Regions from separate parts of the Paenibacillus sp. CFBP 13594 genome, predicted to be linked through region 1. Evidence: riboswitches for the same ligand, from Rfam matches in the RefSeq annotation. Region 1 holds a riboswitch; the other holds the start of a gene.
What was found. Region 1 has a riboswitch for cyclic di-AMP ahead of IFU39_RS31585 (C40 family peptidase). Riboswitches for the same ligand answer to the same signal wherever they lie in the genome.

Region 1 (5,508 bases):
GATCGGCAAGTGCTGCGATGAGACCTACAACGGCCCCGAGAACCCCGAGCGTTGGCGCGTACATCCCCGCCTGGGCGAAGATCAAGGCACCGCCGCGGTGGCGCTCCTCTGTAGCATGAATATCTTCCATCAGTACATCACTTACAAATTCCTGATCGTTGCCGTCGATAATCATACGCATACCGCCACGAAGGAACTGATCGTCAATCTCTTCTACTTTTGATTCCAGTGCAAGCAAACCTTCACGACGGGTAGTGGAAGCCCAATCCATAAACGTGCCGATCAGAGACACTCGATCAATTAGTACTTGATTTTTGAAAATAATCCCGAAAAGCTTAGGGATTTTCTTAACTTCTGACATAGGAAATGCAATAAAAATGGTTCCTGCCGTACCTACAAAGATAATAACGTAGGCTGCCGGATTGTTAACCAGGTTGATTAAGGGCGCACCCTTCAGGAACATACCGAGTACAAGGGAGACCAGACCAAAAACTAGTCCAATAATCGTTGAAATGTTCATCATACACCTCATCCATGAGATAAAATTGAATCCTTTCAAGCGGCTGTATTCGGGCTTCCGGACGAATTTTGGCCGCAATCCGTTCAATGTTAGGCATTCCTTACGGTTGCTAAAACAGTTAAAACGGTCATATATGTATTTATCGACCAGAAGGCCTTTTTTTTTAAGGGCTATTTTCAGGTATAATAAGATCAAATCCGCTCCTCAGGGGCCGAATAGGAGTGAAAAGCCAATGGGCGTAAAGCATGGACGGGATTATGAAGGAATTTTGACAGATCTGACAACGGCAATCGGACGCATACCGGATCGGTATGTTTTCTTTGAAATGGACGCGGAAGAGTGGGATAGACTGGCTGCATCTGACCAACTTGAAGTGGATGAGGCGTTGGCGGAGGATTTGTTCTATGCGCTGGGCGAGGAGTCCGTTATTCCGGTTGGAAGTGGCGTGGTCATCCATGATAAGGAACAGCACCGCATTCATATTTTGATCGGGGAAGAAGAGTTGACATTTGTACCTTTAATTTAGTGTGTTCACATGCATTTTTAGGGGTCTAAATGGAATTGGAATTTCCCTCAAAGCCTTATGGTTAGTGGTTCTAAGCCACATAGTTGATTGAATTTTGAAGCTTGTCCGTGGTAAGATGTTAGTCGTGAAATGGGCCAACCGCATGGCGGTGAGCCTGGCCTTTGAGGCTGCTGTTGATAGCGCCGAAGGTGTCGGTGGTTATACGGACTCAAGTCTGTAATGTACCATCCTATGGGGAGGAAGATAACGCATGGTTTTTTCGCAAGAGGAAGTCGAAGCTCATCTGGGAAGGCTGGAAGGCTGGGAACTGGAAGAGGGACGGTGGATTGTACGTAAATTCGTGTTCTCCAACTACATGAAAGGGATTGCATTTGTGGATGAGGTCGCTGCGATCTCGGAAGCATTCAATCATCATCCTTTTATTACGATTGATTATACAACGGTTACGCTGCGTCTCACATCATGGGATGCGGGTGGTATCACATCTGTAGATATCAAGGAAGCAGGGCAATATAACGAAGCTTATGACAAAATGAGGTCGCAATAACGAGGTCGGTTATTATCACGCGGCCAGAAGTGAGTGAACCATATATGTCAGACTATAATCAGAAACAACCTCTTATTGCTGTCGTAGGCAGTCTCAATATGGATCTTGTGGTGAAGACAGACACGATTCCGGAAGAGGGAGAGACGGTGAGCGGTGAGGAGCTGCATTATCTCGCTGGTGGCAAGGGGGCGAACCAGGCTGTTGCCGCTGCGCGTCTGGGTGGACAGACTACGATGATTGGTGCGGTGGGATCGGACGGTTTTGGCGAACGTCTGCTGTACAGTCTGACGGAAAGTGGTGCAGATGCCTCGCAGGTTCGCATCTTGGAAGACACGGTTACAGGGACGGCTTCCATCTGGCTCTCTCGGGGAGACAACCGGATTATCGTTATTCCTGGTGCAAATGGGCAAGTGGTGCCTGAGATGCTGGAAGAGGCGGATACGGTAAAAAGCCTGACTGCAGCCGCAGCGGTGCTGCTGCAGCTGGAGATCCCGCTGCCAGCGGTTACCCGCGCCGCCCAACTGGCGGCTGAAGGCAGCGCACTGGTGGTGCTCAACCCGGCTCCCGCGGTGCCGGGTCTGCCCCAGGAGCTCCTGCGGTGCGTCGACGTTGTCACGCCGAACCGCAGTGAGCTTGCCGTGCTTACCGGCCGGGATCATCTCCGGCCGGAAGACCTGGATGCGGCGGTCGCAGAGCTCGCCGCATCCCTCGGGGCCGCTGTCGTCACAACGCTCGGCCCCGAGGGGGCTGTGTACGCGGCAGCGCCTGGTGGTCGCGTACAAGCAGGGCGTGCCGGCGCATGCCGTGCGCCCGGCTACGCCGTAAGCGCCGTCGATACGACCGGCGCTGGCGATTGCTTCAACGGCGCGTTGGCGGTAGCCCTCGCGCGCGGTGAGACGTTGGACGCGGCCGTAGGCTTTGCCATGGGTGCGGCCGCGTTATCCGTGACGAAGCTCGGCGCCCAGTCCGGGATGCCGTTCGCACGTGAAGTGGAGGCCTTTCTGGACGAGCATGCGGCAAAGGCTTAATAATTGATATAACAAAGAGGCTCTTACTCTCCGAAAAGGGGATTAAGGGCCTCTTTGTTATGCGTGTGCAGAGATTATTTCTTCTCTGAAAGCCACATGGCGATATTTGCAATCTCTTCATCTTGCAGCTTGCCCTTGAAGGAAGGCATGCCACCTTTACCTTTGACAATCGTAGAATAGATCTTCTCCAGATCATCCTGGCTGCCGATGTTTGCCAGAGCAGGTCCTACGCCACCTTGCAGCTGATCCCCGTGACAGGAGATACAATTGGCTTTGACCAGTGCTTCAGCCTGTCCGGCATCCAATGTGACTTCCGGCATGGTTGGCTTGGCTTCTTCAGCCACTTCTTCTTTCCCTGGAAGCGTAAACATTAAAACAATAGCTAAAGCGCATGCTGCAAAAAATACTCCGCTCATGATCCATTTGTGCATCCCTTATGTCCCCTCCAGAATGAAAGATCATCTAACCTAAAACTATCCATATCATTATAACGGAACCTGTACTGACATCATAGCATTTTGTGGGAAAATTTTGAACTAATCACATAACAAGGCGCAAATTTAGTTGTTTTGCAAGAGATTCTAATCACGAGGCCCTTCATAAACCATACAGTGAAAGGGCTTTAAGCCGCTTGGGGTCTGTCGTTCGTATGTATCCTGGGTGACAAATCCACTCTTCAGATAGACTTGAATGGCACGAGCATTCCAAGTGAGCACTTCCAGATCGATCTCATTCTTCGGATTTCGGCGAATGGCTTCCTGTACAATGGCCGTGACAAAAGCTGTCCCTTGACCCTGACCACACAGCTCTGGATGCATGCCGAGGCCAATCCGGGTTACCCCTTGAAGTGGGAAGTATTGAGCAAATCCACATATACGATCGTTCTGATCCAGGACGATTGCATATTGCTCCTGTCGCAGCTGTGCATCTCCGAATTCCACTTCCAGAGCTTTCATCTGCTCCCAGGGGAGCCAGCTGTAGATATTGTAAGGCGGATCATACTGCCAACTGCAGATGAGCTCCGCATGTTCTTCTCGCATGGGTACAACGTGAAACGTCACAGGGGCTTCCTTCATACACTTGCATGCTCCTTTCCTTGAAACAGAACTCTTTGTCCACTCTACAAAAGTGATGTTCTTTTAGCAAGTCTTCCTTCCCCAGAAAAAAAATGAAACAAAAGTTCCGGTAATTTCGTTTATATTATAACGGGATGGGTAAAAACATCATAAGGGCACGGACGAACGAACGCAAAATGAACCTGTTGATGTCGCAGGATATACCCAGAGTATACCTTGCAACATGAATAAGGATTGAAGCACAAAAAAACCGCCGGATACATTCCTGCGGAGAATGTACCGGGCGGTTCTGTTATGCTTCTTGCTTCGTTCCAGTATGGTTAATGGTTACAGCATTATGTTGCTCAGCTTGTCCCTAGTCAAGGGCCAGTGATTCATATGCGTCCGTGCTCATAATCCGTTTCGCGCCAACATAACGATTGGCCCAATAGTTTTCACTCAATGCACTGATCGTAACGCCTTTGGAAGAAGAGGAGTGTGCAAACTTTCCATCCCCTACAAAGATTCCTACATGGGATACGCCTTTACCTGTTGTATTAAAGAACACCAGATCGCCAGCTCTCATTTCCATGCGGGATACAGAATCGCCCATGTCGAATTGGGAACTGGATTGGCGTGCCAAATCAATACCCAACTTGTCGAATACATACCGTGTAAATCCGGAGCAGTCAAAGCCGTTAAGCGTTGTTCCCCCACTTTTGTATGTAGTTCCCATTGCTGAATCAATTACTGTGTCCATCTTTGAATCTGCGAATGCGCTACCTGCACCAAGCGATAAAGCGAATGTGATGCTAAGTACAGCTGCGGTTAATTTCTTCTTGAACAAGAGATATTCCCCTTCCAATGCCTGCGAGGTTAGCTTAAGGATTCGGTTGAAGGTCCCCTATGATCCCTCTGTAGCAAGATCAATTCACCCATAACTGGTTCCCCCGCTTCCCAGGTGCCAGGAATTTGGCTGTGCTAGTTATGCACCTGCGAAATCAAGAAATGACGATTTAATTTTAAGTAGTTACAAATATGAATGTAAAGATTACAAAGTTGTTACTAAAAACTCACTGCGATTATTGTAACAGAGGAGTACGGCTTTGGCAACGTTTAGCAACAAATTTAGCAAAAAAAACCTCGACCTTTGACGGGGAAAGGTTGAGGTTTGCCTATTTATAAGTACATATTAGGCCATGAGTTTAACTTGTGATGGTAACAATTTTTAATCTATCTGCTCTCACCTTTGGATATTTTGGACTGCCATAATCGGAAATGGCTGCATATTTTCCACAGACTCAATAGACATCTGGCAAGTGGATACGTCTGTTGTAGTATAAGTCCGGTAAGTCCCGTTAATAACCATGAGGCTGAAGTGAATGCCCCAAAGACGAGCAGGTGTACTCCGCCCAGCAGGAGTGCAATGCCGATTACAGCGATGAGATGACGCAGTGCAATCCAGAGTGCTTTGAGGGTACCGTGAGCCCCGCCTTCTCCTTCTGGTGCCGAAACACCGAACTGCATGTAGAGTATGGCATGGTGGATGATCCAGCCATATACAATCCAGGCAGCAACATAAGGTATACCAGGCAAAAGTAATTGAAGGGAATGAAAACCTTCCATGAGAATAGAGTAGAGCTTCGGTATGAGCCAGTAGGCGGGCAGAAGGATCAATAATGTACGTACGGTGTGTAGCAGCAGCATCGGTTTCCACAGATTTTTGATTCCGCGGACAAAGGGGATGCGCTCTTCTGTAGAATTAAAGTGCTGAAGTGAGTAGAGCAGTCCTGCCTGAATGAGGGGGCTGATCAACATGCGAACCAGCAGCA
Region 2 (5,508 bases), on a different contig from region 1:
CGACATGCGGTCGTGGTGGAATGGCAGACACGCTATCTTGAGGGGGTAGTGGGCGTATGCCCGTGGAGGTTCGAGTCCTCTCGACCGCATCATATGAACGATGAAGAAGAAGCTTTCCGTTATTGGAAAGCTTCTTTTTTTGTCTTTTTCGAACAGTATGACATCTGGGTTGAGAAAAAAAGCCATCCATTACCGGGGCAATGGTGCTCTACCTTACGGCTACGGGTGGCCTGTGTATTATTTTTGAAGTAAGTTCTTGATATCTTCTTCAATCTTGTCCGGTGTTGTTTTGGGAGCATAACGTTTCAGTACCTGTCCGTTCTGATCCACAAGGAATTTGGTGAAGTTCCATTTGATTGCTTTGGAGCCGAGCAGGCCAGGAGCTTCTGTGCTAAGGTGTTGGAAAAGAGGGTGAGCGCTTGAGCCGTTCACATCAATTTTCTCAAACATTGGGAAGCTTACGCCATAATTCATCTGACAGAACTCGGCAATATCGTCGGAAGATCCTTTTTCCTGTGCAAACTGGTTGCTTGGGAAACCAAGAACTTCAAATGGAGCATCTTGAAACTTGTCTTGCAGTTCTTGCAGACCTTTGAATTGAGGAGTAAGGCCGCATGAGCTTGCCGTATTCACAATCAGGAGCACTTTGTCACGGTAGTCGGACATTTCAACTTCTTGACCGCGAAGGGTATTCACTTTGTAATCGTAGACTGTCATCTAAATCGCCTCCATTTATTTACTCTTATATCTTCTATTATATTGGCTACAATTAAATATTGCAAAACTAATGTGGTGTTAATAGCATCAAAACAGGCAAGTTGTGCAGAATACGTGAATGAATTGCGAAGTGATTTTCGTCAGAGTGAGAATTAGATAGCCTTGAAGAGGTGGATAGAGTATAACCTTATTGTAAGCGTTATTATAAACGAGTATTGGCAAAAATCTGCCGATTTGGTGATCTGTAAGGACTTTACACCGTCATGGCGGGGGTGTATGATTCATAACGTAATTTCAATTTAAACTAAATTGTACTTGAAAAACGAAACAAACGATAATATCGCTCGATCTTACCTTAAGATATACGAACGATGTTTTAATCGCTGAGTTTCCATTCATTGATGAATGGGAAACGGGGGAACCAACGGAATGCGCTGTCCAGGACAGTGGGCATTCATGGGGTGAATTTTCCGGTGACAGCCGGAAATAGGGCGACTCTCGCGCCCGAATCCGTCAGCTAACCTCGTAAGCGTTAAAGGGAGAGGCAACAAGCCGTACGCTGGTTCATGGTGTTTTCGCCATGGGTTATTTAAGAAGCGTTCGGGAGGCCTTGGTCCCCCACGCTTCTTTTTTGTTGTCTTTTCACGCCAAGGGAGGAACGAATGATGGATACTGAGATGATTTTAGTGACTGCTCCAAATGAAGCAGGACGCAAATTTATTAAATTGCTGATGTACAAAAAAATGCCGTTTGCCGTTCTAACCAACAGTGCAGGGGAAGAGCGCAGACTCCGTAGAATCGGAGTAGAACATGTCATTCGCATGAATACAGCTGCAGCTCAAAAATGGTTTTTGCCGCAGGGCAGCGTAGGTAACGTGTTTATTTTCGAGAACAGCCTGAATCTGACCTGTCGTTATTTACAGATCTGTCGTTCATGGACTTCGAAATCCCTGTGCGTGATTACGGAGCAGAGTCATCCTAAGGGCATCTATCGGGGCATGGGCGCAGACCGGATTGTATATTCGCTCAATGGGGAAGTTGGCTTTCTCCTCAATGGTTAATGCCATAGCTTGTGATTGCTCAGGTGTAAGGTGCCTGTTATAATTGAATGTATCGATAAACGGAAGTTTGAGGAGACTCATGCGTGATGGTGAGTCTTCTTTTTTATGCTTACAAGGAGGAATTGGTGTGCCGGATGTAGGTGGATTGAAATGGTTGTTTTTTGATGTTGGAGATACGCTGGTGGATGAATGGGAGCCGGTTGATGATATTATCGGACAGTTCGTCCGTGAAGCTTGTGCTTTGGGGTATCCGGTGACAATTGAGGCGGTACGCGAACTGTTTGCGAACTGTTACCGAAAATATGAGCAATGGCCTATGAGAGTGGCGATTCGCACATTCGTTGAAGACGAGGGACACCAAAAACAGATTCAGGACAAGCTGAAATTTCAAAAAGATCTTGAACATCCTTTTCCTTCAGCGGATTCCGTTCTTCAGCAGTTGTCACGGTATTATCGCATTGGCATTATTGCCAATCAGAGTCCTGGAACGGAAGAGAGACTGGAGAGCTACGGCTTGCGGAAGTATGTTGATGTTCTGGCGTGTTCGGCTGAAGAAGGAGTGTCCAAGCCAGACCCTGAGTTATACGCTGTGGCCTTGAAGCAGGCTGGTTGTGAACCGGAGGAAGCCGTCATGATCGGTGATCGGATTGATAACGACATTATACCTGCTCGGAAGCTGGGCATGCGTACGATTCGAATTATGCAGGGTTACGGAAGATTCCAGCCAGAACTATCGGATGACAAACGTGCGGATTGGACTGTGGATTCATTGGATCAACTCCTGCCGTTACTGATGCCAAATCAGAATTAGATTCAGATGGTTATTTATTGGAGTATGAGTTTTATTATAAAAGGAAACATGTTGCTGTATTGCAACAATAAAGGCTGATCAACTTGGGTATAGAATACCGGAGTTGATCAGCCTTTTTAGGATTTAGTCGATAAGAACGAGATTAGAATAACCGAATCGTCTGAATGATCAGATATACATTCAGCACAACGATAATCGCGGCAATGACCCATGAGATGATTTTGAGCCACAATTTGTTGGCGAATGCACCCATGCTTTTTTTATCACTTGTGAACAACACCAGGGGAATCACAGCAAAGGGCAGTTGAAGCGACAGCACGACCTGGCTCAAAATGAGCAGTTCTTCTGTGCCATGTTCTCCTGCAATGGCTGTCACAATTACCGCCGGGATGATGGCGATCAGACGTGTGACCAGTCTGCGCAGCCAAGCCGGAATTCGAATGTTCAGGAAACCTTCCATAACGATCTGCCCAGCGAGTGTACCTGTAAGGGTAGAGTTCTGACCTGATGCTAGCAGCGCCACACCGAACAGAATACTTGCAACCGTAGTACCCAATAGAGGTGTCAGCAGATGATAGGCATCTGCGATCTCGGCAACCTGCGTCATACCAGCACTGTGGAATACAGCAGCAGATACAATCAGGATGGCCGCATTGATGAACAAAGCCAGTGTCAACGCGATTGTAGAATCCATGGTCGAGTACCGAATAGCTTCTTTTTTGCCCTGTGGGGTCTGTTCGATCTGACGGGTCTGCACAATGGAAGAATGCAGATACAGATTATGCGGCATCACAGTTGCTCCAATAATACCAATAGCGATATAGAGCATGGCCGGGTTTTGCAAAATCTCAACATTTGGTACAAAACCATGGAGAACACCGCCCATATCGGGTTTCGCCAGGAAGAGGTCAATCCCGAAGCAGAGGGCAATGGTCGCCATTAGCAGAATGACGAGTGTTTCCAAAGCGCGGAAACCTTTGTTTTGCAGTACAAGAATCAGGAGTACATCAACTGCGGTGATAATAACGCCATATAACATGGGGATGTTAAATAACAGCTTTAATGCGATAGCAGAACCTATGACCTCAGCCAGATCGGTAGCTGCAATGGCGAGTTCACACAGAATCCATAACATCACGACAACAGGCATGCTGAATCGTTCACGACAGGCTTGAGCCAGATCCCGTCCAGTGACGATACCGAGTTTGCCAGCCAGCGACTGAAGGACAACGGCCATCAGGTTCGATAACAGGATAACGGATAACAAGGTGTACCCGAACTGCGAGCCGCCTGCGATATCTGTTGCCCAGTTCCCGGGGTCCATGTAACCTACGGCAACGAGGTATCCTGGGCCTACAAAGGCGAGGAATTTCTTCCACCATGACGCATTCTGCGGAACTTTCATGGAACTATGTGCTTCTCCAAGGGAAGGGGCCATGCCCGCAGTAGACAATGATTCTCTTGAAGGAGCGTTGAACGGATTTTTTTTACTCATACGATAATCACCTGACTTTGAATTATTGATTTGGAAATATTGTTGCGGAAAAATCGCTCATGATATATCTAAATTTTTATGTTTATTGTTACATTGTACTCCTTCAAATATTTTTGTCTAGTGCAACTTTTATGTATTAACACAAAATTTTCGGTTCTAATTTGAAGACCCCCTTCGTATATTACCCAACCTTAGGAAAATACAGCATGGCGTTGAAATGCATGAAAATAATAAAGTTGTAAAAGCTGATAAAGATACAAAATTGCGTTTCAAAATGAGCCAGAAGTTTAAATTGAAAGGAAGGCAGTAAAAACTATATGGATAAGGGAGAGATTCTTAATGGAAGCTTTATATACAGCAGTAGCGACAGTTAAAGGTGGACGTACAGGTTCTGTGACTTCTTCGGATGGAGTGCTTAAGCATGATCTGAAAATGCCAAAAGAGCTTGGTGGCTCCGGTGGTGAAGGTACTAACCCTGAGCAGCTTTTTGCCGCAGGATATGGAGCATGTTATGAAAGTGCCCTTGCCAATGTAGCACGCAAAGCAGGTGTGAAATTGGAGGATGTGGTCGTTACAAGTAACGTATCCATTGGTAAAGACCCTGCGGATGACGGTTTCCAGCTGTCTGTTCGTCTGGACGTTAGCATGCCTGGTGTAGATCACAGTCAAGCAGAGGAACTGGCCCGCAAGGCGCATGATTTCTGTCCATATTCCAAAGCAACACGTGGCAACATTGATGTTGTTTTAAACGTAGTCTAAGATTTGACTCCCGGCAAGTAAAGGGAACATATAGAGCAGGGTATCCCAGATACCTGATGTTCGACTACAAAGCCCTGCTGGCAATCGGCAGGGTTTTGTGTTGATTATAATATATGGACATGATGCAGGAGATTAGATGCCAGATCGCGTACTATTTTACATAATTGCACTCCCACTTCATGCTACACATTCCATAAAGGGGGAACGAAGATGAGTATTGAAGAGATGATCGAGCGGCGATTTGTGTGTACAAAATGCAGGGGCACGGATTGTAACATTAAGGAAGTTTCCATGTCAGGAGCAGGCCTGAGCAAGATGTTCGATATCCAGCATAACCACTACCTGTTCGTGGCTTGTGCTTCCTGCGGGTATGTTGAAGTATTTGATCCGGATGTCTTGAAAGGGAAAAAACAGGGGCAGGTTGGGACTATTCTGGATATTCTGTTTGGCGGGTAGACATGCGCGAGTTGACATTGAACTGAAATTTCTTTAATATAACTTAGTACTGAGTAGTGTCATTGCATGAACCAAATTTGAATTAAACAGGTGATATCCATGTCTTATAGACCGCGTATTGCAGATTTAGAATTAGCTTATGGTAACAAGGAAGACGGATTGTATGAATTCAAAATGAATTTGGTAGACGGTACAAAATGCCGTGTATT

Region 2: linked by a shared signal. The riboswitch ahead of IFU39_RS13635 (hypothetical protein) and the one ahead of IFU39_RS31585 (C40 family peptidase) in region 1 are both predicted to bind cyclic di-AMP.

Annotation. Positions count from the first base shown of each region.
Region 1 covers NZ_JACYVQ010000019.1:14,855-20,362, forward strand. The annotation lists gene motA (flagellar motor stator protein MotA) at 1-520, opposite strand, end outside; gene IFU39_RS31560 (hypothetical protein) at 753-1,046, shown strand; gene IFU39_RS31565 (4a-hydroxytetrahydrobiopterin dehydratase) at 1,297-1,593, shown strand; gene rbsK (ribokinase) at 1,638-2,621, shown strand; gene IFU39_RS31575 (c-type cytochrome) at 2,696-3,052, opposite strand; gene IFU39_RS31580 (GNAT family N-acetyltransferase) at 3,203-3,697, opposite strand; gene IFU39_RS31585 (C40 family peptidase) at 4,053-4,523, opposite strand; cyclic di-AMP (ydaO/yuaA leader) riboswitch at 4,527-4,664, opposite strand; gene IFU39_RS31590 (hypothetical protein) at 4,910-5,508, opposite strand, start outside.
Region 2 covers NZ_JACYVQ010000003.1:630,698-636,205, forward strand. The annotation lists tRNA gene IFU39_RS13625 (tRNA-Leu) at 7-89, shown strand; gene IFU39_RS13630 (glutathione peroxidase) at 238-717, opposite strand; cyclic di-AMP (ydaO/yuaA leader) riboswitch at 1,089-1,264, shown strand; gene IFU39_RS13635 (hypothetical protein) at 1,383-1,778, shown strand; gene IFU39_RS13640 (HAD family hydrolase) at 1,906-2,589, shown strand; gene IFU39_RS13645 (Nramp family divalent metal transporter) at 2,732-4,027, opposite strand; gene IFU39_RS13650 (organic hydroperoxide resistance protein) at 4,424-4,843, shown strand; gene IFU39_RS13655 (zinc ribbon domain-containing protein) at 5,054-5,299, shown strand; gene IFU39_RS13660 (hypothetical protein) at 5,399-5,508, shown strand, end outside.